3 regions of the Clostridium sartagoforme genome follow, and region 1 is predicted to be linked to each of the others. Evidence: a T-box and tRNA genes for the amino acid it is inferred to sense, from the RefSeq annotation. Region 1 holds a T-box; the other regions hold tRNA genes.
What was found. The T-box of region 1 lies ahead of leuS (leucine--tRNA ligase). A T-box ahead of a tRNA ligase gene usually reads a tRNA of that ligase, here a tRNA-Leu.
Positions count from the first base shown of each region.

Region 2: it encodes a tRNA-Leu, which carries the amino acid that the T-box ahead of leuS (leucine--tRNA ligase) is inferred to sense. The anticodon was not compared.
Region 3: it encodes a tRNA-Leu, which carries the amino acid that the T-box ahead of leuS (leucine--tRNA ligase) is inferred to sense. The anticodon was not compared.

Region 1 is NZ_BAAACH010000007.1:6,246-18,050, reverse strand. It holds gene ABDZ60_RS02210 (DUF5685 family protein) at 1-886, shown strand, start outside; gene ABDZ60_RS02205 (J domain-containing protein) at 873-1,496, shown strand; gene ABDZ60_RS02200 (hypothetical protein) at 1,530-2,024, shown strand; gene ABDZ60_RS02195 (hypothetical protein) at 2,078-2,290, opposite strand; gene ABDZ60_RS02190 (YccF domain-containing protein) at 2,495-2,857, opposite strand; gene ABDZ60_RS02185 (CoA-binding protein) at 2,879-3,247, opposite strand; T-box leader at 3,397-3,601, shown strand; gene leuS (leucine--tRNA ligase) at 3,655-6,105, shown strand; gene ABDZ60_RS02175 (class I SAM-dependent methyltransferase) at 6,280-7,026, opposite strand; gene ABDZ60_RS02170 (HesB-like protein) at 7,314-7,643, shown strand; gene ABDZ60_RS02165 (methionyl aminopeptidase) at 7,704-8,573, opposite strand; gene ABDZ60_RS02160 (hypothetical protein) at 8,804-9,460, opposite strand; gene ABDZ60_RS02155 (vWA domain-containing protein) at 9,692-11,035, opposite strand; gene ABDZ60_RS02150 (AAA family ATPase) at 11,048-11,805, opposite strand, start outside.
Region 2 is NZ_BAAACH010000011.1:61,569-68,442, reverse strand. It holds gene ABDZ60_RS04080 (hypothetical protein) at 1-262, opposite strand, end outside; gene ABDZ60_RS04075 (HNH endonuclease signature motif containing protein) at 493-903, shown strand; tRNA gene ABDZ60_RS04070 (tRNA-Gly) at 1,059-1,133, opposite strand; tRNA gene ABDZ60_RS04065 (tRNA-Leu) at 1,160-1,243, opposite strand; T-box leader at 1,374-1,586, shown strand; gene thrS (threonine--tRNA ligase) at 1,701-3,638, shown strand; gene ABDZ60_RS04055 (sugar O-acetyltransferase) at 3,744-4,301, opposite strand; gene ABDZ60_RS04050 (hypothetical protein) at 4,345-4,527, opposite strand; gene ABDZ60_RS04045 (ZIP family metal transporter) at 4,567-5,346, opposite strand; gene ABDZ60_RS04040 (O-acetylhomoserine aminocarboxypropyltransferase/cysteine synthase family protein) at 5,643-6,874, opposite strand, start outside.
Region 3 is NZ_BAAACH010000003.1:15,256-27,060, forward strand. It holds gene spoIIE (stage II sporulation protein E) at 116-2,500, opposite strand; tRNA gene ABDZ60_RS00855 (tRNA-Leu) at 2,989-3,077, opposite strand; tRNA gene ABDZ60_RS00860 (tRNA-Met) at 3,083-3,159, opposite strand; tRNA gene ABDZ60_RS00865 (tRNA-Met) at 3,166-3,241, opposite strand; tRNA gene ABDZ60_RS00870 (tRNA-Leu) at 3,264-3,352, opposite strand; tRNA gene ABDZ60_RS00875 (tRNA-Met) at 3,358-3,434, opposite strand; tRNA gene ABDZ60_RS00880 (tRNA-Met) at 3,441-3,516, opposite strand; tRNA gene ABDZ60_RS00885 (tRNA-Leu) at 3,538-3,626, opposite strand; gene ABDZ60_RS00890 (S1 domain-containing RNA-binding protein) at 3,828-4,238, opposite strand; gene ABDZ60_RS00895 (FtsB family cell division protein) at 4,321-4,605, opposite strand; gene yabQ (spore cortex biosynthesis protein YabQ) at 4,688-5,077, opposite strand; gene yabP (sporulation protein YabP) at 5,086-5,379, opposite strand; gene ABDZ60_RS00910 (RNA-binding S4 domain-containing protein) at 5,431-5,691, opposite strand; gene ABDZ60_RS00915 (HU family DNA-binding protein) at 5,761-6,036, opposite strand; gene yabN (bifunctional methyltransferase/pyrophosphohydrolase YabN) at 6,267-7,715, opposite strand; gene ABDZ60_RS00925 (putative polysaccharide biosynthesis protein) at 7,735-9,270, opposite strand; gene spoVT (stage V sporulation protein T) at 9,377-9,925, opposite strand; gene ABDZ60_RS00935 (peptidylprolyl isomerase) at 10,237-11,217, opposite strand; gene mfd (transcription-repair coupling factor) at 11,313-11,805, opposite strand, start outside.

The DNA.
Region 1 (11,805 bases):
AGCAGAACTTAAGATTAAGGACTTTACAAAATTCAGAAGTTATTATTGTGGTCTATGTTTTCAACTTAAAAATAGTGCTGGAAACATACCTAGAATGGTATTAAATTATGATATGACATTTTTGGGAATACTACTTGACTCTTTATCACCTAAAGAGCCTGATATAGAAATTAGACGTTGCATGGCTCATCCTACTGATAAAAAACCTGTAATTATAAATAATGCTGCACTAAATTATGCTGCTGCAATGAATTTAACTCTTTACTATTTAAAATTAAAAGATGATATTCAAGATGATAATAGTTTAAAAAGTAAATTTTTAGAAAGAATATTATATCCTTATCAAAAAAAATTGGATAAATCTATATCAAATATTAGATCCATAATTAAAGATAATCTTAGAGTATTGACAAATTTAGAAAAAAATAAAGATTTTGAATCAATAGATGTAATTTCTCACCCTTTTAGCGATATTGTGGGAAATATATTCAAGGAATATCCTGGAGATCTTATAAGTGATGGTCCTGATTTGAGAAATAAATTGTATAACTTTGGGTACACCTTAGGAAAATGGATTTATCTTATGGATGCATTCGATGATTTAAAAGATGATATAGATAATAATAAATTTAATCCAATAAATTATTTATTCAATAAATCTAACGAGTCTTATTACGATCTAATTATACTAATACAAGAAAGGTTAGAGTTTACAATTTTAAATTGCTCTTATAATTGTAAAGATATACTTTCTAAATTACCTTTAAAAAGAAATGAAGATATACTTAGAAACATTTTAGAATTAGGTATGATGGATAAGTATATAGGAATATTAAATAATACTAGAGAAGATAAAAGGAGTGACAACTTAAATGAATCCATATGAAGTTTTAGGTTTAAAACCTGGCGCAACTCAAGAAGAAATAAAAAAAGCTTATAGAAATTTAATAAAACAATACCATCCTGATCAATATGGCGATAACCCATTAAAAGATTTAGCAGAAGAGAAAATGAGAGAAATAAATGCTGCTTATGATACATTAACTAAAAATCAGAATACTTCTAATAACTATTCAAGTAACACTAACTCATCATACAATAATTCTTCTTATAGTAATTCCTCTGATAGCAGTTATATGTTTTCAGAAATAAGAAGACTTATCCAAAGCGGAAATTACGCTGAGGCTGAAAATAAATTAAATAGCACTCCAAACAGAAATGCTGAATGGAACTTTTTATACGGAGTATTACTAACTAATAAAGGGTGGTTCGATGCAGGTCTTAAACATATTCAGACCGCTGTAAACATGGATCCTAATAACTTTGAATATAGACAAACTCTAAATTCTCTTAATCAAAGAACTTCTGCTTATAGAAATAATTATTATAGAACAACTGGTAATAATAGTACCAATGCTTGTGATTGTTGTATAAATTTATGGTGTTTAGATTCAATATGCGAATGTATGGGTGGAGACCTTATAGGTTGTTGTTAATTATTAATAACTTATTTAATTGGTGGTGTTTTAATGAAAATTAGAGATATTACAGTAAGTGCTATATTAATAGCACTTACCATTATTATTTTATATTTAAATTTACTTTTACCTATAAGCACTCTTAGTATCCTTACTTTGGCATCTTTATTAGTTCCTATTGCATTAATAAAGTCTTCAATAAAAAGTGCTTTTTCAGTTTATATAATTTCTTCAATTATAGGATTTTTTATATTACCTATTAATATAATCTCACTATATGCTTCATTCTTTGGTATATATGGAATAATCAAGTATTATATTGAAAAAATAAATAAGTTTTATTTAGAAATAATATTAAAATTAATATTTTTTAACATTATTTTAGTTATCTCATTTTTTGTATTTAATTCAGTTCTTGCAATAGGAAGTATTTCTCTTCCAATTTGGTTATTCTTCCTTGTTGCTCAGCCTATATTTTTTATTTTTGACTATGCTTTAACATTATTAATTTCATTTTATATGCAAAAAATACACAATAAAATATAGTTTAAAATAGCCTAGACCTTATTAAAAAGTCTAAGCTATTTTTTTGATTTTCATTAATCTAGTATTGAAAATAATATTTCAACTGCCCCTTCCAGTACTTCTCCTGCTGCACTTTCAATAAATTTTTTGAACTTATTATCTTTTCTTTTAATATTTTCATTTTTTTCACTCATAATTTTTCGATCTTCTGGTGCAGAATTATAAAAATATGCTTCTTCATATGATGTTATTTCTTTAAATAAAATTTTATTCTCATCATTTTTCAAAATAATGCTCCCCCAACTTTTTTTAATTCACAGTTTACAGTTCGCAGTTCACAGTTTTTTTCATTCCTTCATTATTTTTTTCATTCTTAATTTTTAATTATAGTTTACACTTATTACCTGATACCTGATACCTATTCTCTGTTAACTAAAAAATGAAACCAACTGTAAACTGAAAAATGCTTCGCATTTTATTAGATTATATATCTATACAACTTCTGTTCCAAATGGCATTAATGATAACTTAGCTAATTTTAGAGATTGCTTTGCAAAAGGTATTCCTATTATTGTAATGCATAATAATAAAGCACTTATCAAATTTGCTAAACATAATTCAAAACCACCAAAAATTATCCATAGGATATTTAATATCAAATTAAATCCACTATCATTTTTATTAATAACTTCTTTTCCAAAAGGTGCAAATTGTAGTTTAGCCATTTTAAAACATTGAAGTCCTATTGGAATTCCAACTATTGTTATGCACCATAAAAGTCCAAATACAATCCATCCTAGAGCATTAATAAACCCTCCACATATAATCCAAACTAAATTTCCTAAACAAGACATTACTAATCCCCCTATTATTTATTAAATATTATTTAGTTGTATTAACGCACAGTTTTCTATGGCATTAATAGAATTTTCTTTACAATAAGTTAAAATTTCATTGCTTTCAGCTCCTGGCTGTATTAAAACATTCTTTATTCCTAGTTCATTAGCTTCTTTTAAGTATTCTATTCCAAGCTTTGCATTTATACATAAATCAATAGCATCAATAGTATATGGTACATCTTTTAAATTAGTATAGATATTTTCTCCACCTTTTGGATGAACTCCACTTACTTTATATCCCTTTAATTTAAACTTATTTAAAATCTTATTTGCATATTTAGCTTCATTAGATACATCTCCAATAACTACCCAATTTTTAAGCTTTATCAAATTTTCTATATTCATATCTTACCTCCTTATAAAATCTTTATATGATTACTATATCCAATTAAAAATATTTCATCAACAACTTTACTAATATATCTTATTACTTTTTTCTAATTGTTGACTTATATTATAATAAAATATATAATTGAGTATATTAAAATTATATATTTACTGCATTGATTAGGAGTAGTATTATACTGTTATACTTAAGAGAGCTGTTGTTTGGTGCAAAACAGTGTTTAACTTATAAGAACTTGCCTATGAGCTTACTTGTCAAAAGCAAGTACGGAAAACCCGTTATAGATTTGAGTGAGAAAAAATATTATTTTTTCTAATAAGAGTGGTACCGCGAATATGTCCTTCGTCTCTTAATTGAGATGAAGGGCTTTTTTATATTATTTTTTACTTTTAAAGGAGGAATTATTGTGGCTAATTATGGAACTGCCATCGATAAAAAATGGCAAGATAAATGGGAAGAAACAAATCTTTATAAATTTGACCCAAACAAGGAAGGGGAAAAGCTTTATGTTTTAGAAATGTTCTCTTACCCTTCAGGCAGCCAATTACATGCTGGACACTGGTTTAACTATGGTCCTGTTGATTCATGGGCTAGAATGAAAAGAATGCAAGGATACAACGTATTTCAACCAATGGGATTTGATGCATTTGGTCTTCCTGCAGAAAACTTTGCAATAAAGACAGGGATCCATCCAAAGGATTCAACTGATAAAAATATAGAAACTATGGAAAAACAATTAAGAGCTATGGGCGCTATGTTTAACTGGGATAACGAGGTTATAACATGTAACCCTGACTACTATAAATGGACACAATGGGTATTCTTAAAACTATACGAAAAAGGATTAGCTTACAGAAAAAAAGCTCCTGTAAATTGGTGTCCATCTTGTAATACAGTTTTAGCTAATGAGCAAGTTCATGATGGTGCTTGTGAAAGATGTTCAACTGAAGTAACAAAAAAAGATTTAACTCAATGGTTCTTAAAAATAACTGATTATGCTGATGAACTATTAGAAAAATTAGATACTTTAGATTGGCCTGAAAAAACTGTTGCTATGCAAAAACACTGGATTGGTAAATCTACTGGTGCAGAAGTTACATTTAAAGTTAAAGATTCAGATATTAAATTTGATGTATTCACTACTAGAGTTGATACATTAAATGGTGTAACTTATGTTGTTTTAGCTCCAGAAAATCCACTAGTTAATGAGCTTACTACAGAAGAAAATAAAGATGCTGTTGAAAATTACAAAGAAGAAGCTAAAAAACAATCTGATATAGAAAGACAATCTTTATCTAGAGAAAAGACTGGCGTATTTACAGGTTCTTATGCTATAAATCCTATAAATAATAAAGAAGTTCCTATTTGGATTGGAGATTATGTATTAGCAACTTATGGAACTGGAGCTGTTATGGCTGTTCCTGCACATGATGAAAGAGATTTTGCTTTTGCTACTAAATTTAATTTACCAATAGAAAGAGTTATAACTAACAAAAAAGGGGATAATGCTGAATTACCTTATTGTGAATATGGTGTGTTAGTTAACTCTGGAGAATTCAATGGATTAACTACTGAGGAAGCTAAGGAAAAGATAGTTGAAAAATTATCTTCTATGAATCTTGGATCTGCAAAAGTTAATTATCGATTAAGAGACTGGTTAGTATCTAGACAAAGATATTGGGGTGCTCCAATACCTATGATTCATTGTGAACATTGTGGAACTGTTCCTGTACCTGAAGATCAGTTACCAGTAGAACTTCCATATAATGTTGAGTTTGCTCCAGATGGAAAATCTCCTCTTACAAAATGTGAAGAATTTATAAATGTTGCTTGTCCAAAATGCGGAAAGCCAGCTAAAAGAGAAGCTGATACTTTAGATACATTTGTATGTTCATCATTTTACTACTTAAGATATCCTGATAATAAAAATACTGAGAAGATATTTGATACTGACCTTATAAATAAGATCCTTCCAGTAGATAAGTATGTAGGTGGTCCTGAGCATGCTTGTATGCATTTATTATATGCTAGGTTCATAACTAAAGCTTTTAGAGATATGGGATACTTAAATTTTGATGAGCCATTTAAATCATTAACTCATCAAGGATTAATTTTAGGTCCTGATGGATTAAAAATGAGTAAATCAAAAGGAAATACAATTTCTCCAAATGATTATATCTCAGAATATGGCTCTGATGTGTTTAGAATGTATTTAATGTTTGGTTTTGCTTATATAGAAGGTGGAGCTTGGAGTGATGATGGACTTAAATCAGTTGCAAGATTTGTAGATAGAATTGAAAGATATCTTGATATAGCTAGAGATGCTATAGAAAAGGATGTTAATAATAAAACTTCTATTGATAAAGCTGAAAAAGAATTAAATTTCTGGATCAATAATGCAATAAAAGGTGTTACTGAAGATGCAGATAAATTACAATTTAATACAGCTATTGCAAGAATGATGGAATTTGTTAATGCATTTTCTAAATACCTACAAGAAGATGTAAAAAACTTAGAATTCTTAAAAAATACTTGTATTAATTTCTTAAAAATTCTTGCTCCTTTTGCACCTCATTTTTCTGAAGAACAATGGAGTTTATTTGGATTAGATTTTTCAATTTTTAATGAATCTTGGCCAGTATATGATCCAAAGGCATTAGTCAAAGATGAAGTTGAAATAGCTATTCAAGTTAACGGTAAAATTAAAGCTAAAATCAACGTACCTACCGACTTAGATGAAGAAGGAATTAAAGCTGCTTCTTTAGCTAATGAATCTATAGCTGATTCAACAGAAGGTAAAGCTATAGTAAAAGTTATAGTTATAAAAGGAAGACTTGTAAACATTGTTGTTAAATAAACTTACCCAATTAACAATGTACAATTAACAATTTAGGAAACAATTCAGCTTTCGCTAAATTGTAAAAATAAAAATACTGCTGAGAAAATTCCAGCAGTATTTTTTGATTTTCAGAATGCTGAAAATCCTCTTTAACTATTAACTATAAACTGTGAATTAAAAAATATACACTGATTAAGCTTCATCCAAAACAATTTTAAATTTATCTAAAACTTCACTTACAAGTTTTTCATCTAACTGATTATAATAATTCAATAAATTTGAATCTTGAAGTGCTGTAAATATTTTTTTACTAATTTCCATCCACAATTCAGGAATATATACCCAAACTATTTCTTCATATTTACAACTTAATAAAAAGTGTTCTATTCCCCAAAACAAGTACTCCTTTATATTATGCAATTTATTAAAAATTACATAATCTTCTACTACTCTTGGCGTAAGCTTATATTCATATATATCAACATAAAAAAAATCAAAATTATCTTTTTTAGCATTATATGCATCTGTATTTATAATTTTTATTTTAGAATTTTCTTTAAAATTAGAGTTATATAAGTCTATTATATCCTTTTCTTTTTCATAAACTATAACTTTGCTTATATCCTTCTTTTTAGCTAGCTCTTGCACAACATACCCTAGTCCAAGTCCAACTACTCCAACTTTCCCTTTAGCATATTTTATGAACATATATGAACTCTCTATTTCCATTGGAGAAATCTTCATCCATATATTATTAGGTCCATGTAACTCTAAAATATTTAAATTTATATTATCCTTTTTATTGTACATATACCCATTAATAAAATCTCTTTTATCTAGCGTGTTTTTTATTTCAAAACTTCCAATCTTCCCTAAAGATATTAAGTTATTATACTCTTTTATTTTCTCTAATAAATATGTTTTATCATATGGTTTCAAAATATAATACTTCCCTTCTGTATTAATTTTAGTTATGCTACATATAATACCTTGTGTAAAGTTTCAAATTTCTATAACTAAAAAAATACTTTTATAATAAATTATTTTTAATTTTGTTAACTAATATATTTTTTCTATATAATAATTATTATATTTACAATATATAGTAATGACAATAACTATTTATTAAAATTTACTATATATTGCATTAAAAAACTCTTGATATTTAATTATACTATGGTATACTAATGATATAAATTATCATTTAATAATAGAAGGTGAATAATATGGACAAAATTATAATAAGCGAAGAAGCATACAACGAATTCAAATCATTTTTAGATGAAAATGAAGTTGATAACTACAGTATAAGAATTAATTTAGCTGGATTTGGATGTAGTGGTCCTGCTTTCAATATATCTGTTGATGATGTTAAAGAAGGAGACGTTACTCAAAAAGTTAACGATATTACTTTTGTTGTAGAAGAAAAATTAGTTGATGAATTTGGCGGATTTAAATTGCTTTCAACTGAAGAAAATGAAGGAAGAGGCTTATCTCTTAAACCTGTCATTGAAACTGAAGGTGGATGTGGATCTTGCGGTGGTGGATGTCACTAGAAAAAAGAGTTGCAGTTGCAACTCTTTTTTTTATTGCTAAATAATAATTTTTATTATAAATTATTTAGCTATAATTTCTGCTCCATCTTCTGTAACTAAAACAGTATATTCCCATTGAGCTGAATATCCTCCATCTTCTGTAAATACTGTCCAATCATCATCTTCATCTACAAATACTTCATAATCACCTTGATTTATCATAGGCTCTATTGTAAACACCATTCCAGGAACTAATACCATTCCTTCTCCTTTTTTCCCATAATGAGCTACAAATGGGTCTTCATGAAACTCTAATCCAACTCCATGGCCTCCAAAAGATCTTACTACTGAAAATCCATTTACTTCTGCATGTTCTTGTATTACAGCTCCTATATCCCCTAAGAATCCCCAAGGTCTTACAGCTTCAAATCCTTTTTCTAAACATTCTTTTGCAACTCGTACAAGCTTACTATCTTCTTCCGCCACATTACCAATCATAAACATTCTTGATGCATCTGAATAATATCCGTTATATATTGTTGATACATCTACATTTACAATATCTCCATCTTGAAGTATAGTATCATTGCTTGGTATTCCATGACATACAACATCATTTATTGAGACACAAACACTTTTAGGAAATCCTCCATAATTTAATGGTGCTGGTATTGCTCCACTATTAACTGTAAAATCATGTACTATCTTATCAATTTCCTCTGTACTCATACCCATCTTAATTTTTTCTTGTACTAAATCTAATACTGCATTATTAATTTTAGCACTTTCTTTTATTCCTTCTATTTGCTCTTTATTCTTAATTAGCTTTCTAGGCGGAATATGAAATCCCTTTGCTTTCAAGCTATCTAATTTTTCATCTAATTCAATGTGGCATTTTTTATATTTCTTACCACTTCCACACCAACATTGATCATTTCTATTTAAATTCATATTAAACCTCCTTTTAAATTTTCCAAATCAAAATAATTAACAATTACATATTTACATTTCACAATATACTAAAAATTATTTCAAATATAATTTTATTCTAAAATATGAAATTTGATACTACAAGTTTGTATTATTTAATATTATTTATTAATATAACTATATCACATATTCTTATTATTGCCTTAAAAATTTCATTAAAATAAAAACACTCTATTTCTAGAGTATTAAAACTAACTTTTTATAGTAAATTCATAATTAATATAAGGATCCATAATAGAATTTATTCCATTTAAAATATCTATCCAATAATTTTTCTTAATTGTTATTATCTCCTTATCTTCTTCAGTCTTATTACTAAACTTTTCTTGATTAAATTCCTTAAAAAACTCATTTAGTTGGTTTGACATATTATTCATAGCTGAAAAGTTATTTAATGTTTCACCTTCTAAAATAATTTTATCATTTTGATTCTTCATTTCAGAATTTAAATATTCAAATAATAAGCTTTCAATTCTTGAATATACTTCATTAGGTATTTCTTTTGATATCTTAGATTTTTTGCTTATAGTAATAATTTCTTCTTTTCCATAATTTTTATAATTTGACCATAGATTAGTGAATTCATCTGACATTGAACTATAATTTTTATATAAAGCAAGTAATTCTTCATTACTTATGCTACCTGCTTTTATACTCTGATTTAATATATTCAATGCTCCTTCATTTCTATTTCTTATTTCTTCAACACTTTTATAGGTTTCTTTACCTACTAGTATTTTATATCGAGAATTCATAATTGACGTGTAAACGTTTATCAATAGACTTATAATCAATACTGCCAATATTAAAAGAATACTATTATTTTTACTTATCTTATAAGATTTCATAATGCACCCCCATATTTTTGTATTATATCATAGATTATTGACTAATACCAGTACGCTTTTAAATTGCAAATTAATTCTTCTTTCTAGCATACAATTCACAAAACATAGTTAGTTGCTAGTTTTCATTTTATAGGTAGCAGATAACAAGGAATAAATATTTAATTGTCACCTGTTACCTTATAAAAAACTGTAAACCAAAAATTATAATTCACAACTTATTACTTAACCATGTTAAAAGTATCTTCCATGTTCTTGTTGATACTCCTTAATCATCTCTAATCCTGCAGTTCCACCTTCACCCTTTTCTACCCTACCTTCTATTTTCTTTATTTCTCCATAAGGTCTTGATAAAGATAAATCTTCATCTCCTGTTAATACCCAAATTATATTCGAATTAACTGGCTTAACTTCTAATTCCTTTTCACCTACCCCATCAGTAAAATATATAAGCACATGATTTCTCATCTTATTATCTTTTATATATTTAAATACTGGTGAAAATTTAGTTGATCCTATATTAGATGTTCTTTTTTTAATATCATTCTTAGATTTCATTTCATAAACACGTCTGATTTCATTATCACATTCTATTACAGTAATTTTATTAGTTCTAGTTTTAGTTATTTCTAGTATTTCAATCATTATTTTATGCACCTCTTCTTCACTCATAGATGCACTTATATCTATGGCGACTATAATTTCTGGAATATTATTAGGAAGAGTTCCCCTTATATCTAATCTATCTGGTTGTCTTCTATTTCTTCTTGTTATAGTCTTTCTTTCTCCTGCTCTAAGCGATGGCATTAATTTTTTTAATGTTTCTTGCCATGGTATTTCTGCCTTCTCTGTATATGCATTAATAATTGCTTTTATATCTTTAGGAGCATTGCCTTTAAATGAACTTATAGCTGTTTTCTTGGTCATATCCTTTATTGCATCATAATTTAAATTACTTTCTTCCCATGCATCATGAGCCTTTGAAATATCAAGCATTTCTCCTATAGATTCACTATTATTTGATTTCATGCTCTTTAAAAATTTTGATCTTATAGCCTTTTCTATACTTTCAGCATATTCTTCAATAGATTTATCTTCTCTAAGACTCAAGTTATATTCTTTATTGATACTTTCTATCTTAAAACTATCCATTGGCAAGTTTTTTATAAACTGATTTATAGAGATATCAAGTGCTAAATTCACAGAAGTTGTTGTATATTTGTTTTTAAGATCTTTTTCTCTTTGATGATGCCCATACATTATATGGTACACCTCATGTTTAAAAAGAGCTTGCATTTCCTTTTTATTACACATTAAAAATAATATTGGATTAAAATACATCTTAAATCCTTGCATTTTAGGAACTGTTGCTAGTGGCCATGTTATATTAAACCTTATGCTTCTTTCAATTTTCACTAAAAATTGTCCAAAAAAGTTATCTTCACCATCTATCATATCAATTACAACAGACTCTACTAAAGAAAAGAAGTTTCTTTCAAAATCACTATTTAACTCTCCATGCTCCTTAATTTTTAATGCTTGCTTTAATAAATTGTTACGTTTATCATCAAATATCATATTCCTCATTCCTTATTGAAAAATATTAAAGAATGCATCTAAAAATGTATCTTCATTTAATAAATCTTTATATAATCTTTCGCTAGAATCACTTTTTATTTCTTTCATTATGCCAAGTCTTAAATCCTTTGGATAACAAATTAATAAATCTCCAAATAGTTTTCTATTATTCTCTGTATTATTTTCCTCTAGGTATCGTAAGGAATTTTTAGCTAATATATATAATCTTGAATGGCTTTCTTTTCTTATCTCTTCCTTTACTTCTATTGGTAAAATAATATATTCAAATAGATCCTTTGGTTTAATTAATTGATTTTTTATATTCTTAATATAATTTATAAAATCTGTTGCTATACTTACCCCTACATTTCCTTTAACCACATTATAGAATATATCAATTGAATAGTTATTACTATTTTTCATATATATATTATAAGCTTTAGCTACTCTTTCCCAGCTTCTTGGTGTAGCTTTTATAGATTCATTTGAATTTGGTGTATTCAAATACTCTGGAAATGTTGATAAAAATTCAATTATATTTTCATTTACGTTTCCATCCTCACTCATAGCCCATTTAATCCATTCTTTTATATCAGAATCCAGTTCAATCCATACAAATCTATCTTCTTGAGCTTTATCCATATCAACTACTTGATACTCACTATCTTCAAAACCATCATACTTATTTGAAGGATTCATAGCCGCTACTATTTTAATGGAATCATCTAATTTATATCCGTTTATTTCTCTATTTAATATTAAATTCATAA
Region 2 (6,874 bases), on a different contig from region 1:
TAATTACCATTCTCTCTTTCCCATATATCCACTTATAAAATGCCTCTTGCAAAAATGAGTATTGGATATAACCTAATAGCATCTTTTCATTAGGAAAATATGCCCATATATTACTAAGTCCATTATTCTTACAAAAAACTAATGTATGGATATATATACTCTTTTCATTGGGTAATTTATCCATAAACATATGACCTCTTATAGTTTTATTTTCGTTAATTAATTCTTCCCAGTAATCAAATGAATCATAATTATGTCTCACTGTATCACCTTTCTTTCACCTACATAGTATAATATATTATACATATATAATATACTACATATATATTATATAGTATATTATACCATCTTTTCAAGTACTTTTAAAGAATATAACAAAGTAAATTAAAACACTTTCTAAATTTAATTTTCTGACAATATAGATATACATATTTGAAATAAAAATAAATTTATTTTATAATATTATTAAAGATAGAAAAAGGAGGCATGACTTTGCACCACTGTGAAATTTGTGGATCAACAGCGGATATTCATCATATAGTTCATAAACATGAAGGTGGTTACGATATTAAACTCAACTATAAATATCTCTGTAACTACCACCATAGAGGGAAAAATGGACCTCATAACTGTATAGAAACTGATTTGAAATATAAACTAGAAATGCAAGATAAACTTTTTAATCTCTTGCCAAAAGACTACTATACAGCTAAAGAACTTTATACTATTTTAGGAATGTCTAACTCTTCTTTAAAAAGATTAATAAAAAAGCTTAAGTTATTTAAAGAAGGATATTCTAAAAAAGAAGTAATAAAAAACCTCATGGGTGGTAAACTCTACTCCTATGCTATGCTTAAAGAGTTAGAATTAGAACGTCTTTTCAATAGTATTAATATTAGCTAAATTTTAACTTTATATTCAGATAGTAATTATTTCAATTTAATTAATATAAAAAGCTTAAGGAATAAATTTATAAGAAGTTATTCAAAGGGTAATCTTTTTATAAATTTCTAAAGAATAAAAAAATAGACTTTAATATTAAAATTAAAGTCTATTTTTGGAGCGGAAGACGGGATTCGAACCCGCAACTTTCACCTTGGCAAGGTGACACTCTACCGTTGAGTCACTTCCGCATATACAATTATTTTAAGATTTAATATGGTGCAGATGAAGGGAGTCGAACCCCCACGCCAATGGCGCTAGATCCTAAGTCTAGTGCGTCTGCCAATTCCGCCACATCTGCATACCTTATATTAACATTATATAGAAAAAATATTTTTAAATCAATAATAAAATATTTTATATTATTATTTTTTAATGTATTCTTTTTATTGACATTAACATATTATATAATTATAATTAATATTAAATATTTTAACACGTTGAAGAGAAGAGTAAACTAATTTTCATTTTCAGAGAGGGATATATTTGGTGAAATTATCTTATTTGAATCTAGTTGAAAACCGCCTCTGAGTGACTTTAATAAAGTCCGTTTATATCACGTTACGATATCTTAAGTGGCCTAACTTTAGGCAAATTAGGGTGGAACCGCGGGAAATTAAGAATTTAATGCTCTCGTCCCTTCTATTATTTTGAAGGGATGAGGGCTTTTTTATTTATAAAAATATTATTTTAAGGCTAATGAACCATAAATCGCAATTGCGATATTTTATTTATATAACATGGAAGGAGAAAATAAAATGATTAAAATCACTTTAAAAGATGGATCAATAAAAGAAGTTGAAGCTGGTATTTCTGTTTTAGACATAGCTAAATCAATTAGCGAAGGTTTAGCTAGAAATGCTTGCTGTGGAATAGTTAATGGAAAGGTGGTTGACTTACGTCATACAGTAAATGAGGATAGTGAACTTGCTATTTGTACATTTGACTCACAAGAAGGGAAAGATGCATTAAGACATAGTGTATCTCATGTTTTAGCATACGCTGTTAAAAGATTATATCCAAATACAAAGTTAGCTATAGGACCGGCAATAAATGATGGCTTCTACTATGACTTTGATGTAGAAAAGTCATTTAGTGCTGATGATTTAATAAAGATAGAAGATGAAATGAGAAAAATAATAAAAGAAAATCCTTCAATTGAAAGATTTGAACTACCAAGATCTGAAGCTTTAAAACTTATGGAAGAAGCTAATGAATCCTATAAAGTTGAGCTAATAAATGATTTAGATGAAAATGAGGTTATATCTTTCTATAAAATGGGTGACTTTATTGATTTATGTGCTGGACCACACCTAATATCTTTAAAACCTGTTAAAGCAGTTAAACTTCTTAGAAGCGCTGGTGCTTACTGGAAGGGTAATGAAAAGAATAAAATGCTTTCAAGAATATATGGAACTGCATTCCTAAAAAAATCTGATTTAGATGCTCACTTAGAAGCCTTAGAAGAAGCTAAAAGAAGAGATCATAATAAGTTAGGAAGAGAATTAGGTATATTTACTACTGATGAAAATGTCGGTCAAGGATTACCTTTATTAATGCCAAAGGGAGCTAAAATAATACAACTTCTTCAAAGATGGGTTGAAGATGAAGAAGAAAAAAGAGGTTATGTATTAACTAAAACTCCTTTAATGGCTAAAAGTGATTTATATAAAGTTTCTGGTCACTGGGATCACTATAAAGATGGAATGTTTGTGTTAGGAGATGAAGAAAAGGATACTGAAGTTATGGCACTAAGACCTATGACTTGTCCTTTCCAATATTCAATATATAATGCAACTCAACACAGTTATAGAGACTTACCAGTAAGATTTGCTGAAACTTCAACTCTATTTAGAAATGAATCTTCTGGTGAAATGCATGGACTTATAAGAGTAAGACAATTTACCCTTGCTGATGGGCACATTGTATGTACACCTGAACAACTTGAAGAAGAATTTAAAGGCTGTGTTGATTTAATAAATCATATTATGACTACTCTTGGAATAGATAAAGATATATCTTATAGATTCTCAAAATGGGATCCTAATAATACTGAAAAATATATAAATGATCCTGAAGCTTGGAATAACACTCAAAATATAATGAGAGATATACTAAATCATCTTGGTATTGATTATGTTGAAGCTGATGATGAAGCTGCATTCTACGGACCAAAGCTTGATATACAATTTAAGAATGTTCATGGTAAAGAAGATACAATAATAACAGTTCAAATTGATTTTGCTCTTGCTAGTAGATTTGGAATGACTTATATAGACAAAAATGGTGATAAAAAATATCCTTATATAGTTCATAGATCTTCAATTGGATGTTACGAAAGAACTTTAGCTATGCTTATAGAAAAATATGCTGGAGCATTACCAACTTGGTTATGTCCAACTCAAGCTATAGTACTTCCTATATCAGATAAATATAATGATTATGCTGAATCAATAGTTAAAGATTTCAAAAACGCAGGCATAAGAATAAATGGGGATTATAGAGCTGAAAAAATTGGTTATAAGATTAGAGAAGCTAGACTTGAAAGAATACCTTATATATTAGTTGTTGGTGAAAAAGAAGCTGCGAATAATGAGGCTTCAGTAAGAAGTAGAAAAAATGGAGAAGAAGGTGCTCTTCAAGTTTCCGAATTAAAAAATAGATTAATATTAGAAATAGCTAATAAAGAAAAGTAATAAAAAAGAAGGTATTTGATTAATTTCAAATGCCTTCTTTTTTCATTACTTCTATTAAATTATAACTCTCAGAAACTATCATCATCTTGCAAAACTATTCTTTGGCTATTTATCTAAAGTTCTTATTACTCTACAAGGGTTACCCGCAGCTAATACATTACCTGGAATGCTCTTAGTTACAACACTTCCTGACCCAATAACCGAGTTTTTTCCTATTCTTACCCCTGGATTAATAGTAGTCCCACCACCTATCCAAACCCCATCACATATCTCTACCGGATCTGCATACTCTAAATCTTTCATTCTCTCTTCAACTGAAAGTGCATGATTAGCTGTAAATATGTTTACATTAGGCCCAATCATAACATTTTTTCCTATAGTAACTTTTCCACAATCTAATATTGTGCAATTATAATTTGCAAAGGATTTTTCGCCCCAATGTATATTATATCCATAAGCACATCTAAATGGTTGTTCTATATAGAACTCTTCAGGCGTATGTCCAAATAATCCCCTAAGCAAATTCATTCTTTTTTCTATTTCTTTTGGGTGTAATGAATTATATTCAAACATAACTTCATTTGCATGCTGTCTATCATTAAACAACTCATCCCCTAAAGACACATACCAATCACCTTTTAACATCTTTTCTTTCTCGGTCATATTAATCTCCTTTTAACATTAAATTATATTTATGAAAAGACTTCTATTTATTTTCTTCAATAAGCTTTTTCATCTTATTTTGAAGTAACCATATTTTCTTTTGCTTTCTATTATAAGAAACCATTTTTTCCTTATTATTAACACTAGATTCTAATTGCTTTGTAGTCTTTTCTTCATATAACTTTAATGCTTCATTAAGAATTTGAAATTCTTCTTTATTAAACATAAAAACACTCCTTATGCTAATGTAAATTAATTTATTTAATTATGATAGTGCTACATCTAAAATCATCATAATTACAAATCCTATAGAAAAAGCTATTGCACTAATATCTGAAAAATTATCTTCTGCAGCTTCTGGTATTAATTCTTCAACTACAACAAAAATCATGGCTCCTGCCGCAAAAGAAAGAAGATATGGCATAATTGGTGAAACAACACTAGAAAATATTATAGTTATTACTGCTGCTATAGGTTCTACTATTCCAGATAAAGCTCCATAAAGAAAAGCTTTATTTTTGCTTAATCCTTCACTTCTAATAGGCATTGATATTATTGCCCCCTCTGGGAAGTTTTGAATTGCTATTCCTATAGAAAGAGCGAGAGCCGATGCAATAGTTATTGCTCCACCTTCATTCATAACTGCTGCAAAAACAATTCCTATAGCCATTCCTTCTGGAATATTATGAATTACTACTGATAATACCAGTTTTGTAGTTTTACTTAATTTATAGTTTTTTGATCCCTCTTCATTCTTACCATCAACATGTATATGTGGAATGATTTTATCTAAAGAATATAAAAACATAATACCGACAAGTATTCCAACAGCAGCTGGAATAAATGATAATTTTCCCATGTCTTTAGAGATATCTATTGAAGGAATAATTAATGACCATACTGATGCTGCTATCATAACTCCTGATGCAAATCCAAGAAGTATTTTATTAACTTTTTTATTCATTTCTTTCTTCATTAAATATACACAAGCAGCACCTAAAGACGTACCTACAAAAGGTATTAAGATTCCGATTAAAATATTCATTGCTACTACTCCTCCTTTACAAATAGAATGTTCTCTATTTTTATAATAATGAATTAAATTTTATTCATCATATATATCGACTTAATTTTTACTTATTAATATGTTACAACTTTTACTCATGTTTATCAAGTATTCATGGATTTCTACCCTATTTATATTCATCAAAGTCTTAAAATATATACTTATTGCTGTAAATAAGCTTATCTGCCTATTTGAATACTCTCAATAATATTAAATTTGAAAAAAAAGCTACTATTCTACATAATGTATATAGAATAGTAGCTTTATAAAATTCTCTATATTGATTCTAATGCTTGTTCAAAGTCTGAGATTATATCTCTTATATCTTCTACTCCAATTGATACTCTCATCAAATCAGGAGTTACTCCACTTGCTATCTGTTCTTTTTCAGATAATTGACTATGAGTAGTTGTTGCTGGATGTAAAAGGCAGCTTCTTACATCACCTAATGTTACTACTAATGCTACTAAATTTAATGATTTTGCAAACCTTTTTGCATCCTCTATACCGCCATTTATTCCAAAAGTTAATAATCCACTTCCTCCACCTTTTAAATATTTTTTTGCTTTATCATATTGAGAGCTCGTTTCAATATATGGATAATTAACCCATCTTATTTTAGGATGTTTTTCTAACCATTTTGCTAAATCTAAAGCATTTTGTGAATGTCTTTCCATTCTTAAATGAAGAGTTTCTAGCCCTAAGTTAGTTAAATAAGCATTAAAGGGACTTTGGCACGCCCCTAAATCTCGTCCTAATGTAACTCTTAATTTTGTTATATATGCTGCATTTCCAAAGCTTTCTACATACCTTAACCCATGATAACTTGCATCTGGTTCTGTGAAATCTTTAAATTTTCCATTTGCCCAGTTAAAATTTCCACCATCAACTACTATTCCACCAATACTTTGAGCATGACCATCTGCATATTTTGTTGTGGAATGTACTACTACATTAGCTCCATGTTCAAATGGATTACATAAGTATGGCGTTCCCACTGTGTTATCTACTATAAATGGAATTTCTAACCTTTTTGAAACATCTGCAAATTTATCAAAATCTAATATATCTAATCCTGGATTTCCTATTGTTTCTCCATATATTACTTTAGTATTATCCTTTGCACATGAAAGTATTTCTTCTTGGCTTGCTTCTGGATCTACAAAAGTAACATCTATTCCCATTTTTTTAAGATTTACTGTAAATAAGTTGACAGTTCCCCCATATAAACTCGCTGATGATATAACATGATCTCCAGCGCTGCATATATTTAATATTGCATATAATAAAGCTGCTTGTCCTGATGAGGTAGCTACTGCCCCAATACCACCTTGCAGTTTAGCAAACTTTTCTTCCAATGCTCCCACTGTTGGATTTGATATTCTGCTATATAGATGTCCTTCAGCCCCCAAATTAAATAACTTTTCTAATTGATCAGGATCATCATATTTATATGTCGCTGTTTGAAATATTGGTAATACCCTTGGCTCTCCAGCCTTTGGTGCAT
Region 3 (11,805 bases), on a different contig from region 1:
TAACCTTATGATCTGCATATGTAAACACTATGATTAGTTAATTTTTACAATGCTCAAAATTGAAGAAGATGAGATAACAAAGTTATATCTCACCCTCTTTATATCTACCAAGTTATTAATATACAGAATATAATTTTGACACAAGTACCGTCATATCATCCCATACTTTTCCGCCACTTAAGACCATTGCCTTTTCAAGTATATCTCTTGATAAAGCTGATGGATTTGTATCTGCGTATTTTAAATATTCCTGTAACCAGGAATAACTTCCAACATTATTTTTATCTATATCCAATATACCATCACTAATTGATACTATTATATCTCCATGTTTTAGTTTAACTTTTTCTGAACTTATATCAACACTATCTAAAATCCCAAATGGTAAGCTATTGGATTTAATAACTTTAACTTCCTCTCCTCTCTTTATAAAACTAACTACTCCCCCAATTTTAATAAATTCAGTTTCTCCTGTATATAAGTCAACAATATTCATATCCATAGTTGTAAATTTTTCATCTTCGTTAAACTTCATTGCCATTATAGAATTTACTGTATTTATAGCAGTCTTTTCACTAAATCCATTTTCTATGAACTTTTCTATTAAATTTACTGCAAGACTACTTTCAACCCCAGCTTCTGGGCCAGAGCCCATTCCATCACTAACTATAGTTAAGTATGTTCCGTCACTATTTTTAGCAAAACTATGGCTATCTCCTATAGACGTTTCACCATCCTTAGCCTTTATGGCTGAATAAGATGTCATATGATACTTAGGAGTTTCCTCTATAACAATTGAGCATTCATCTGTATCAGGGTTTATCCTACATCCCCCATTCGCTATAGACACAGGAACTTTTACTAAGCCATTTATTATAGGTAATATATTTTTGGCACAGTAATTTCCACCTTCGCAATTGGTTAAGGTTATTTTAATTTTCATTCTCCCTTTTCTATCTAAATAGCAAAAAACATCCTTATATTCTATCTTATTTTTATTTAAAGCCTTCTTAAGAACCTTATCTATCTCTGAACAAATTGATATATCATTTTCAAAATCTCTAATCATATCCCCCATAGTAGAAGATATATTATTTATGTGATTAGCTATTAAACTTCTGCCTTCTGCAAGCCTAGTTCTTAATGCCTCATTCACAGTGTAATTATTTACAATTTCTTGAGCATTTTTTATTAGGCCTCTTTTTTTAACGCACTTCTTTTCTAAGCTCTGAGGAAAATTCATTTCATTGTTCTCACAACCACTTATAAGTTCAGAAAAGCCTTCAAAAGTAGAATGTAAGTTGCGATCCCAACATCTTTGTTTAAGCTCGCAATTATAACAAACTCTATCTGCTAAACTCTCCACCATAGCAGTTCCTTTGTTACTTAATGATAAAATATCATTTTCACCTAAATTTAATATAGATGCTGACAAGCTTGATAATATAGATTTCATTGAGTTCAATCTATCAACAAATTCATTTTTTATTCCATTTAAATGTGCATCATTTATACTTTCAGTCTTTTTTTCTTGATTAAATTCCTTGCTTATAAACTCTATAAACATTTTAGGAATTGCTATAAAGATTGCTGCAGATATTAAAACTTCTATTCCCCCATAAATTGAAAATTTATCAGAATACATTGATATTATAAAATACACAACTAAATAAGCTATTGATGAAAATATTCTTCCAGTATCTTTAAATATCCCTATAATAAGTCCACATAAACTATATAAACTAATATATATTATTATATCGTTACTAGTCATTCCTATTACGAAGCCCATAGAAACACCTATGGCTGCTCCTAAACCAGATCCTCCAACATATGCAAAAATAGCTATAACAGCTAATGCAAATATATTTCTTATATATATATCGAAAATATTCAAATTACCTATTCCTGCTACCAATAAACATAACAATAATCCTATACTTATTAATTCTTCTGTTGAGAAGAAATAATTACTTTCTAATTCATCAACACAATTTAGTGCATAATTTAGTATGTATCTTACTGGTATTATACTTATTACCTTTAAAGCAGAAAATGTTAAATTGACTCCTATAGGTTGATTATTTACTAGTAAATTATATATAAAGAAAATTGAAAATATCAAACCAAAAATTATTGTATCTCTTTGTTTTAGCTCTATCTTATTACATATTTCAATATATGCCATCACTATAAAAGCTACTATACAATAAGAAATAGCTCCTTCTAAACTCTTATATATAGACAAATAGCCTATTATTATCCCAATAAGAGATAATAATATATTTCTGCTCTTTTCTTTTTTTATTCCTATGAGATATGCAATCCCAAAAGGGGCTATACCCATTTCTACTGTTATTGATAGTAAAACCCTACTTAGTAAAAATCCTATTATAAAAGATATAATCATTCCTATTGATGAATGCTGAACATTTAGTTCATTTTTATTATTCCTCTTCTCCAACCTCTTATATGTTGATATATCAACACCATACTGCATATACGTCCCTCCAATTTCCATAAAATGTAATTTAAATTATATCATTGCATTTCTGAAATATATGTCATATAGTGTATCTTATTATTTTTTTCGTTGGACAATAATATATAAAATTCCTTATGGCTAGCCAAATAATTTTTATTCTATTGCATAGTTAGTTTTTATAAGCTTTATCATCATATTATGTTAATATTAATGAAATTTAAGGCATTATTCTATTTTTATATAAACTTAAGATTGAATTTACATTAAATATTTTCAATACAAATTTGTCACTATATAATTTTTTATGAAGAATAAAAAATTACAAGATATTAATATTTTATAACTTTTAGTCATATACTTTATTTTATGACTAATTAAAAAATAATTTTAACCCCATATCAAATGACTTAAGTTAAATAAAAAAATAAAACCTTTTAAATATTAACTCTAAAAGGTTTCATATCTTTATAATAAAAAAAGCACTTAATTAAATTAAGTGCTTTTGGTGCTGAAGACCGGAATCGAACCGGTACGGTGTTTAACCACCGCAGGATTTTAAGTCCTGTGCGTCTGCCAGTTCCGCCACTTCAGCGTACATGGTAGCGGAAATAGGACTTGAACCTACGACACCCCGGGTATGAACCGAGTGCTCTAGCCAGCTGAGCTATTCCGCCATATTTTGGTTGCGGGGGCAGGACTTGAACCTACGACCTTCGGGTTATGAGCCCGACGAGCTGCCAACTGCTCCACCCCGCGATATTTTAAGCTAAATTCAACTTGGTGCTGAAGACCGGAATCGAACCGGTACGGTGTTCAACCACCGCAGGATTTTAAGTCCTGTGCGTCTGCCAGTTCCGCCACTTCAGCATGCATGGTAGCGGAAATAGGACTTGAACCTACGACACCCCGGGTATGAACCGAGTGCTCTAGCCAGCTGAGCTATTCCGCCATATTTTGGTTGCGGGGGCAGGACTTGAACCTACGACCTTCGGGTTATGAGCCCGACGAGCTGCCAACTGCTCCACCCCGCGATATTTAAGTTGAATTTAGCTTGGTGCTGAAGACCGGAATCGAACCGGTACGGTGTTTAACCACCGCAGGATTTTAAGTCCTGTGCGTCTGCCAGTTCCGCCACTTCAGCATATTTTTTCTTCGCCTCTTAACGACAAAATTAATTATATATTATGTTTCACATAGTGTCAACACCCTTTTTTCATTTTTTATATTTTGTTACGCAACCTAGTAAAAAGCGAAAAAGAAAACTATCACTAAACAATTTAAATTTGGTGATAGTCTTTATAGATTTATATATTAAATTTATATGATGTTATTAATTATCTTATTAAAAACTTCTTCTTCCATTTTTAGATTTAAAGTCTTGATTCTTTTTAACATCTTGCATTCTTTCTTCGCTATCCTTTAAAAATCTTGACATTATATCTTCAAAATTTCCTGAATTTGGACCACCTTTTTTAGTTTCTGAAGACCAGTCTATCTCCATAGGTTTAACTGATTTCTTTTGAACATTTGCTTGCTTAATTGATAAGCTTATTTTTCCGTTATCGTCAATTGATATTACCTTTACTCTTACCTTATCTTGTTCATTAAGGTGTTGTCTAATATCCTTAACAAATGAATCTGCTACTTCTGAAATGTGAACTAATCCTGTTTTACCTTCTATTTCTACAAAGGCCCCAAAACTAGTTATATTAACCACTGTACCTTCTAATATGTTTCCTGCCATCAAGGTCATGTTACAAAGATTCCTCCTTAAAAATTAAATAATATATGTTATTATAATAATAACCTTTTTTTATAGTTTTAAAACATATTCTTTAATTTTGCGGTTTAGGATTTACAACTTTTTCTCCTTCTTTTATCATTCCTAGCTTTTCCCTTGCAAGCTTTTCTATATATTCATCAGAAGGAACCTTTTTTAAGTCTGCTTCTAATTTACTATTTTTATTTTTAAGCTCTTCTAATTGATTTTGGCTAGTAATAATATCTTCTTGAATTTTTTTCATTGTAATTTCCTGTTTAATATAATTAAATATAAAAACTGCAAAAATAAAAATTATAACTAATCTTTTAAGAGTTACTTGCCTTTTAATTGCTCTCACCCTCTTTAAAATATATTATATACTATATTTTAAACACTATATATATTTTATTCAAGCTATTTTTTTATGTTCTTCCTTTTCATTATTTTTTTCCACAAATACTGTAGTATATTATTTTTACAGGATAAATTAAATTTTTAAAAAGTACTCTTATAACTTTACTAAATTTGTCTATTATATATCTCTCTAATTTTAAAACTGTAGGGCTTATTAACTTTAAATAAATCATCAAGGTTATAATCATAAAAATATAAACATATGGGCCTAAAAAAGCATAATTAGTGTATAGTAAAAAAGTAAATACTATAATAGCAGTTAATACCCAAAATAATATATCTTCTAGAATAATTATTATCTTAGGTATTTTCACTCCTCTTATTATGTTATATAAATCAAACATAATTCCTATTAGTACTCCTGATAGAATAGAGTACATAACTATGTCAAATTGTACATCTATTGATAACGGCATATATCCACCTATTTAAATAATCTAGAAATTATACTTTCTTTTTCTTTTTTTACTTCTTTACTACTATAAACTATAGATGATATATTCCCCACAATTATAACATCACCATTTTGTACATCTAATTTATTCATTTTTAATTCTGATCCCTTAATGGTTAAAAAGCCTAACTTTGTATTTAATAAGATTTTTTCATCATCGAAACTTATAACTTCTTCTACTCCTGTAAGAGTCATTTTCTTTCTATTCTCTAAAGTTATACTACTTCTTGGTTCTTCTAACTTATTTTCAATTTTCTTTTCCATTTTATCTCCTCCACATATTCTTTATAAAAATATATGAATGAGATTTTATTTTTATTCTTTATCTTCTTCTCCTTCTAGGATCTCATACATTTCTTTTGCATTTTCTTTCTTTACATGTTCTAATATATTCGTTATTCTAGCCTTTAATGCTCTGTTTGCAAACTGTATTTCTATTATGTCTCCCTCTTTTACAACTGTTGATGGCTTTGCTACCTTTTCATTAATAGATACTCTTCCACCTTCACAAACCTCTTTCGCTACCGTTCTTCTTTTTATTATTCTTGAAACTTTAAGATATTTATCTAATCTCATAATTATTCTCCTTTTTATTACTAATTTACATTATTAAAAGAACCCGAGAAAACTCGGGTTCCTAATATCCTACTTATTAACTTTTTCTTTGAATTCTTTACCAGCTTTAAATACTGGAACTGTTGAAGCTGGAATATTTATAGTTTCTTTAGTTCTTGGATTTCTGCCTTCTCTTGCAGCTCTTTCTCTTGTTTCGAAAGTTCCAAATCCAACTAATTGAACTTTTTCGCCTTTTTCTAATGCTTCTTCAACGCTTTCTATAAATGCTTTTAAAGCTAACTCGGCATCCTTCTTAGTTAATTTACTTTTTTCTGACATGCTAGTGATTAATTCTGCTTTATTCACAATTACATCCTCCTTAAATAACCCGTTATATATTTTAGTAGTTAACTATTTCTGTTAATATGTACTATAACTACATTCTCTTATTATATATCGTCTTTTATTACTAGTCTATAATAATATGAATTTTTTGTTATAAAAGCTATTTATTACAATAAGTTATTTATAGTATAGCATAAACCATTATATATTATTCTCCAAACATCTTATAAATCCTTCTTATTTTCGTGAAATTATTCATTTTTTTTTGCTTCGTTCCATAAAGCATCCATTTCTTCCAATGTCATATCACTTAAATTTTTCTTAGATTTTAAAGCTGCCTGCTCTATAAAAGAAAATCTTCTTATAAATTTTTGTATTGTTGAATTTACTGCTTCTTCTTCATTAATATTTAATTTTCTGGCTACATTAACACATGCAAATATTAAGTCTCCTACCTCATCTTTTATTTTTTCCTTATTATTGGATTTATATACATCTAATACCTCTTTTAATTCTTCATTAATCTTTAAAGCTGCATCTTCTACATCATCCCAGTCAAAACCTACCTTTGCAGCCTTTTTTTGAACCTTATGCGCTCTAACTAAAGAAGGTAATGCATTAGCTATTGCCTTCATCTCATCTGTTATAGTTTCAAAATTCTTTTCTTCCTTTTTAATTTCTTCCCAATTATCAAGAACTTCTCCACTGTTTAAAACCTTATCTTTTCCAAAAACATGTGGATGCCTATAGATCATCTTATTGCATATAGCTTGAATTACATCACTAATATTAAAATATCCATCATCTTTTCCTATTGATGCATGGAATACAACATGTAATAACACATCTCCAAGCTCCTCTATCATTCCATCTATATCATCATTATTTATACTATCTACAACCTCATATGCTTCCTCTAAAAGCTCATTTTTTATACTATCATGAGTTTGTTCCATGTCCCAAGGGCATCCATCTTCCCCTCTTAGTCTATCTATTATTTCAATTAAATCATTGAAATCCTTCTTATTATTAATATCCCTTGGTATATATAATGATGTTAAATAATCTATATCTTCTTGCATATCCAGCTCATATATAGGTATTTTTCTTATAGACTCTTCTGAAACTATTCCTGCTGCTCTAACATAATATATTTCTGTTTCATCATTATAATAATCTAATAATTTTAGTTTAACTTCTGATGCTATTAATTGGTTATATACTTGAGTTATTATAGTCCCTATTCTCTTATCTAGGACTTGATTTTTCATATCAAAAGCATCTATCACTTTTAATCCTTCTATTGGGTCTATCTTTAATACATCCATCATAGCATCTATAAAGCTTACTGCTGGAACTATTTCATATTTTATTCCTTTTTCATCACATAGCTCTATAAGATTAAAAACTGATTTTTCTGCCACTAACGGATGTCCAGGAACCGCATATATTAATTCATTTTCATTAGAGTACTTATCTATTATATCTCTTGCAATATTATTATAGACTTCATCAAAACTATCTGATGTTTCATAATAATTATCATAGGTTTTAAAATCTTTTATTTTTCCCTTTAGATAATTAACTGTTGGATGTTTTTCTGTTCTAAAATAAATATTCTTTCCTTCTTCTAAAGCTTTAACGGCTCCTATAGTTAAAGCTTCTGGTGCACCTGGTCCTAAACCTATTATTTTTATCATTAGGTTCTCTCCTTACTAATTAATTTTTTATAATTTTACTTTTTATTTCATCTATGCTAAATACTTTTAGTAATAGTATTAATGCTATATATATAATAATACCCAAAAATATAGCTGCTAAGCAAGAAGAACCATTGCTACTAGTTTTATTAAATAAAAATAAGTATGCTGCTACTACCCCTGTTATCATAACTAATGAGGCAACTATAGGCTTAATAAAGCCTTGAAATATATCTAATTTTAAATGTAACCTACGCTTTAGAGAAATTATATTTAATATGGTTGCTACGAAATATGCTGATATACTAGCAATTACAGCACCATATATATTTATATTAGGCATAGAAACTAAAATAAATGTTAATATAACCTTTACTATACATCCTATAAATAAATTTATTATAGGTCTTATATAGTGACCTATCCCCTGCATAATAGAAGTTGTAGTCTGAGTTATAATTATAAATGGAACAGCTAAAGACATATATCTCATTATTTCTATGCCGTCATATTTCCCAGGAAATATAAGCTTCATTATTGGTCCCGCAAGAAAAAATAATCCTAGGGTACATGGCATTGCTATTAACATCGACAATTTTAATGATAATTGCACCTTAGATTCTAAATCTCTTTTTCTATTCATAACATAATTTTCTGCTATTATAGGAATTAGTGAGGTTCCTAATGCCATAGATAAAGTTAATGGTATATTTGTAATTACATTTGCCTTTCCAGTTAGCTGAGCATACAAAATCGTAGCTCCTTCTGATGTTAATCCTGCCTGTAATAATTTTTGAGGAACCAGTATAGAATCAATTAAGCTCATTATAGTTCCAACCGTTGTTCCTATTGAAATAGGTAAAGCTATTTTTAATATAGATGTCAAAATTTCCGGATTACTTTTTATTTTTTTATTCCACATCTGCTTCTTTACTTTTTTATACTTTTCATAAAGATATGTTGCTCCTATTGTACCTCCAGCCGCAGCACCAAAAGCTGCTCCCCCTGCTGCATATTCTATTCCCTTTGGTAAAAGTAGTATAGCAAGTCCAACTCCTATTATTACTCTGCCTATCTGCTCAAGTATTTGAGACATTCCCGATGGAGTCATATTTTGTAATCCTTGAAAAAAACCTCTGTATATTGTCATTATAGATATTACAAATGGTGCAAAGGATATCCCAAGTAAAGCGTAATATGATTTCATATCCCACTGAACAAATTTAATAATAGGTTTAGCAAAAATGAATAATATAAGGGTTGTACCAATTCCTAAAAACATCATTAGTATTGTTGACTCTTTTACAATTTCAAATACCCCTTGTATATCCCCCTTCACTCTTCTTTCAGATATCATCTTTGAAATAGCTACAGGAACTCCTGATGCCATGGCTACGAAAAACATGTACAACGGATACGACATTTGATAATAACCAACCCCTTCGTCTCCTATTAACATTATTAATGGCCATCTAAAAAATAACCCCAAAAACCTTGCTAATATTCCTGCTATCCCAAGAACTAAGCTTGCTTTAAGCAATGACTGTTTCTTCATAAAATACCTCCAAACTTCAAATTAGTTCTAGTAAATTTGTATTGTAAGTTTAGAGGTATTATTACTTTATTTTATTGATAACTTTATATTTAATTATTTATTAATTTTATTGTTCCATTTGTTTACCTAAGAAAGATGAAGCTGTTTCAGATAATTTTAACTCTAATTCTCCTAATTTTCCTTCTGATTCCTTGGATAGTATTATTACCGCTCCAATTGCATCTCCTTCAGCAATTATAGGTGAAATTACTTGGCTAGTATATTTACCAACTTCTTCATCATTATGTAATGGAATAGTCTTGTTTTGGTCTGTTATAAGCACAGCTCTTCTTTCTTCCATTATTCTTTCTAACTCTACACTAACCTTTCTTTCCATGTAATCTCTTTTAGATGCTCCACTTACTGATATAAATGCATCTTTATCAGCTATTAAAACAATATGTCCAATTGCTTGTTGTAAGCTTTCTGCATACTCCTTAGAGAAATCTGTAAGTTCTCCAATTGGTGAGTATTTTTTTAAAATAACCCCACCTTCTCTATCAGTGAAAATCTCTAAAGGATCACCTTCTCTAATTCTTAAAGTTCTTCTTATTTCCTTTGGTATAACTACTCTACCTAAGTCATCAATACGTCTAACAATTCCTGTCGCCTTCATTATTATGAGCTACCTCCTTTAATTAATAATAATTAGTTGCAATATTATTATTTGACTTCTTAGAAATTTTATACACTTATAACCAAAATTTATTAAAATAAGAAAAAACATTGACAATTAACAATTAACCATTAACAATTGACAATTAAGGTAGAAATTCCTCCTGCCTCGGAATTTCTTAGAGGAAAAAAATAAGTGAAGTAGATCTCAAATGGATCCACTTCACCATAATACATTTATTTAATTATAAATTCAGCCTTGGCTAAATTTGTTTCGCAATTGTTAATTGTAAACTGTAATTTACTAATTGCTTAAAGTTTGTCTTCGTATGTTTTTACTTTATAATCTTTTTTCCATTGCTCAATAGAATTTTTATAAACTTCATTTTTCTTTTCGTTTTCTAAAGTAGTTTTTATGGTATCCTTTGATTCTTCTAATGTTTTATTCTTTACATCAGTTGCCTTTATTATATGATATCCAAATTGGCTCTTTACAGGTTCTGAAATTTCACCTTCCTTAAGAGCTTTTAAACCATCCATAAATTCTTGTACATATTGAGTTGAATTGTATTTAACAACTCCTAAACTTCCACCAGCTTCCTTAGTTCCTGTATCTTCTGAAAGTTCCTTAGCTAATGTTGCAAAGTCTTCTCCATTTACAGCTCTTTCTCTTACTTCCTTTGCCTTTGTTTCATCACTAATTAAAATATGAGAAACATTTGCTTCACTAAACCCTTCTTTATTTTCTTCATAGTAAGTACCTATTTCTTCATCTGTTATACTTACATCTTTAAATATCTCTTCAGTTACTTTAGTTGTTGCTAATTGACTTTTCATACTTGAAGTAACATTAGTCTTAAACTCATCTAATGTCATACCAGCACTTTCAAGGGCAGAGTTAAAGCCTTCATCTCCACCATAATTTGTCTTCATACTATCTATATATTTTTGAACTTCTTCATCAATTTCTTCTTGGGTTGGAGTTACTCCTAACTCTTCCGCCTTTTTTAATATTATTTTTTCTTCAACTAGTAAGTTTAAGGCTTGAGTTCTCATTTCTTTTATGGCATCTGAAAGTTGAGTGTTACTCGCATAATCTTCCCCATAGTATTGTTTTAAATATGGATCTGCGATTTCATCTACATCTCCTTTAGTTATCTTTACATCTCCAACCTTTGCTACTACAGTATTTTTTATTGACTCCGGTGTCCTTTGTATCATTTCACATCCAACTGCTGAAAAAGCAAATATACTTAAAGCTCCTGCAGCTATAATTCTCTTAATTTTAATCAATGATGTTCCCTCATTTCTTTTTAATTTGTTTCAATCCCATTATACATAATTAGTATATCAATATTGTGTCAGTTATTCAATTTTTTAAATTATATTTACATATTTTTTATTAAATTTTCTAACATTTCTTTATAAAAACCTAACAAGTTTTCTTTTTTAATTTCTGAAAATCTTACTGCGAAATAAGGCTTTTCTCCAAACATTAGGAATACCTTTTCTTTATAATTCTCTAGTAAATACCTATATATGTTATTTAAATCCTTAACTCCATCTGCAAATATGAATCTTACTTCTTTTGGTGTTTCTTTTATTTCCTCTATTGAAAGTAGCTTTGCTTTACTCTTTATATAAGCTATATCCATCAGATTATATACTGCCTCTGGAATTTCTGAATATCTATCTTCAAGTTCAGATTTTATATCCATATAATCCTCTAATCCATCTATAGCTGCAATCTTCTTATATATTTCAATTTTTTGAATTTCATCTTCTATATAAGTTCCTGGTATATAAGCATCTACCTTTATATCTACAGTAGTCTCAATAGGTTCTTTTTCTATCTCACCTTTTATAATCTTTATTGTATCT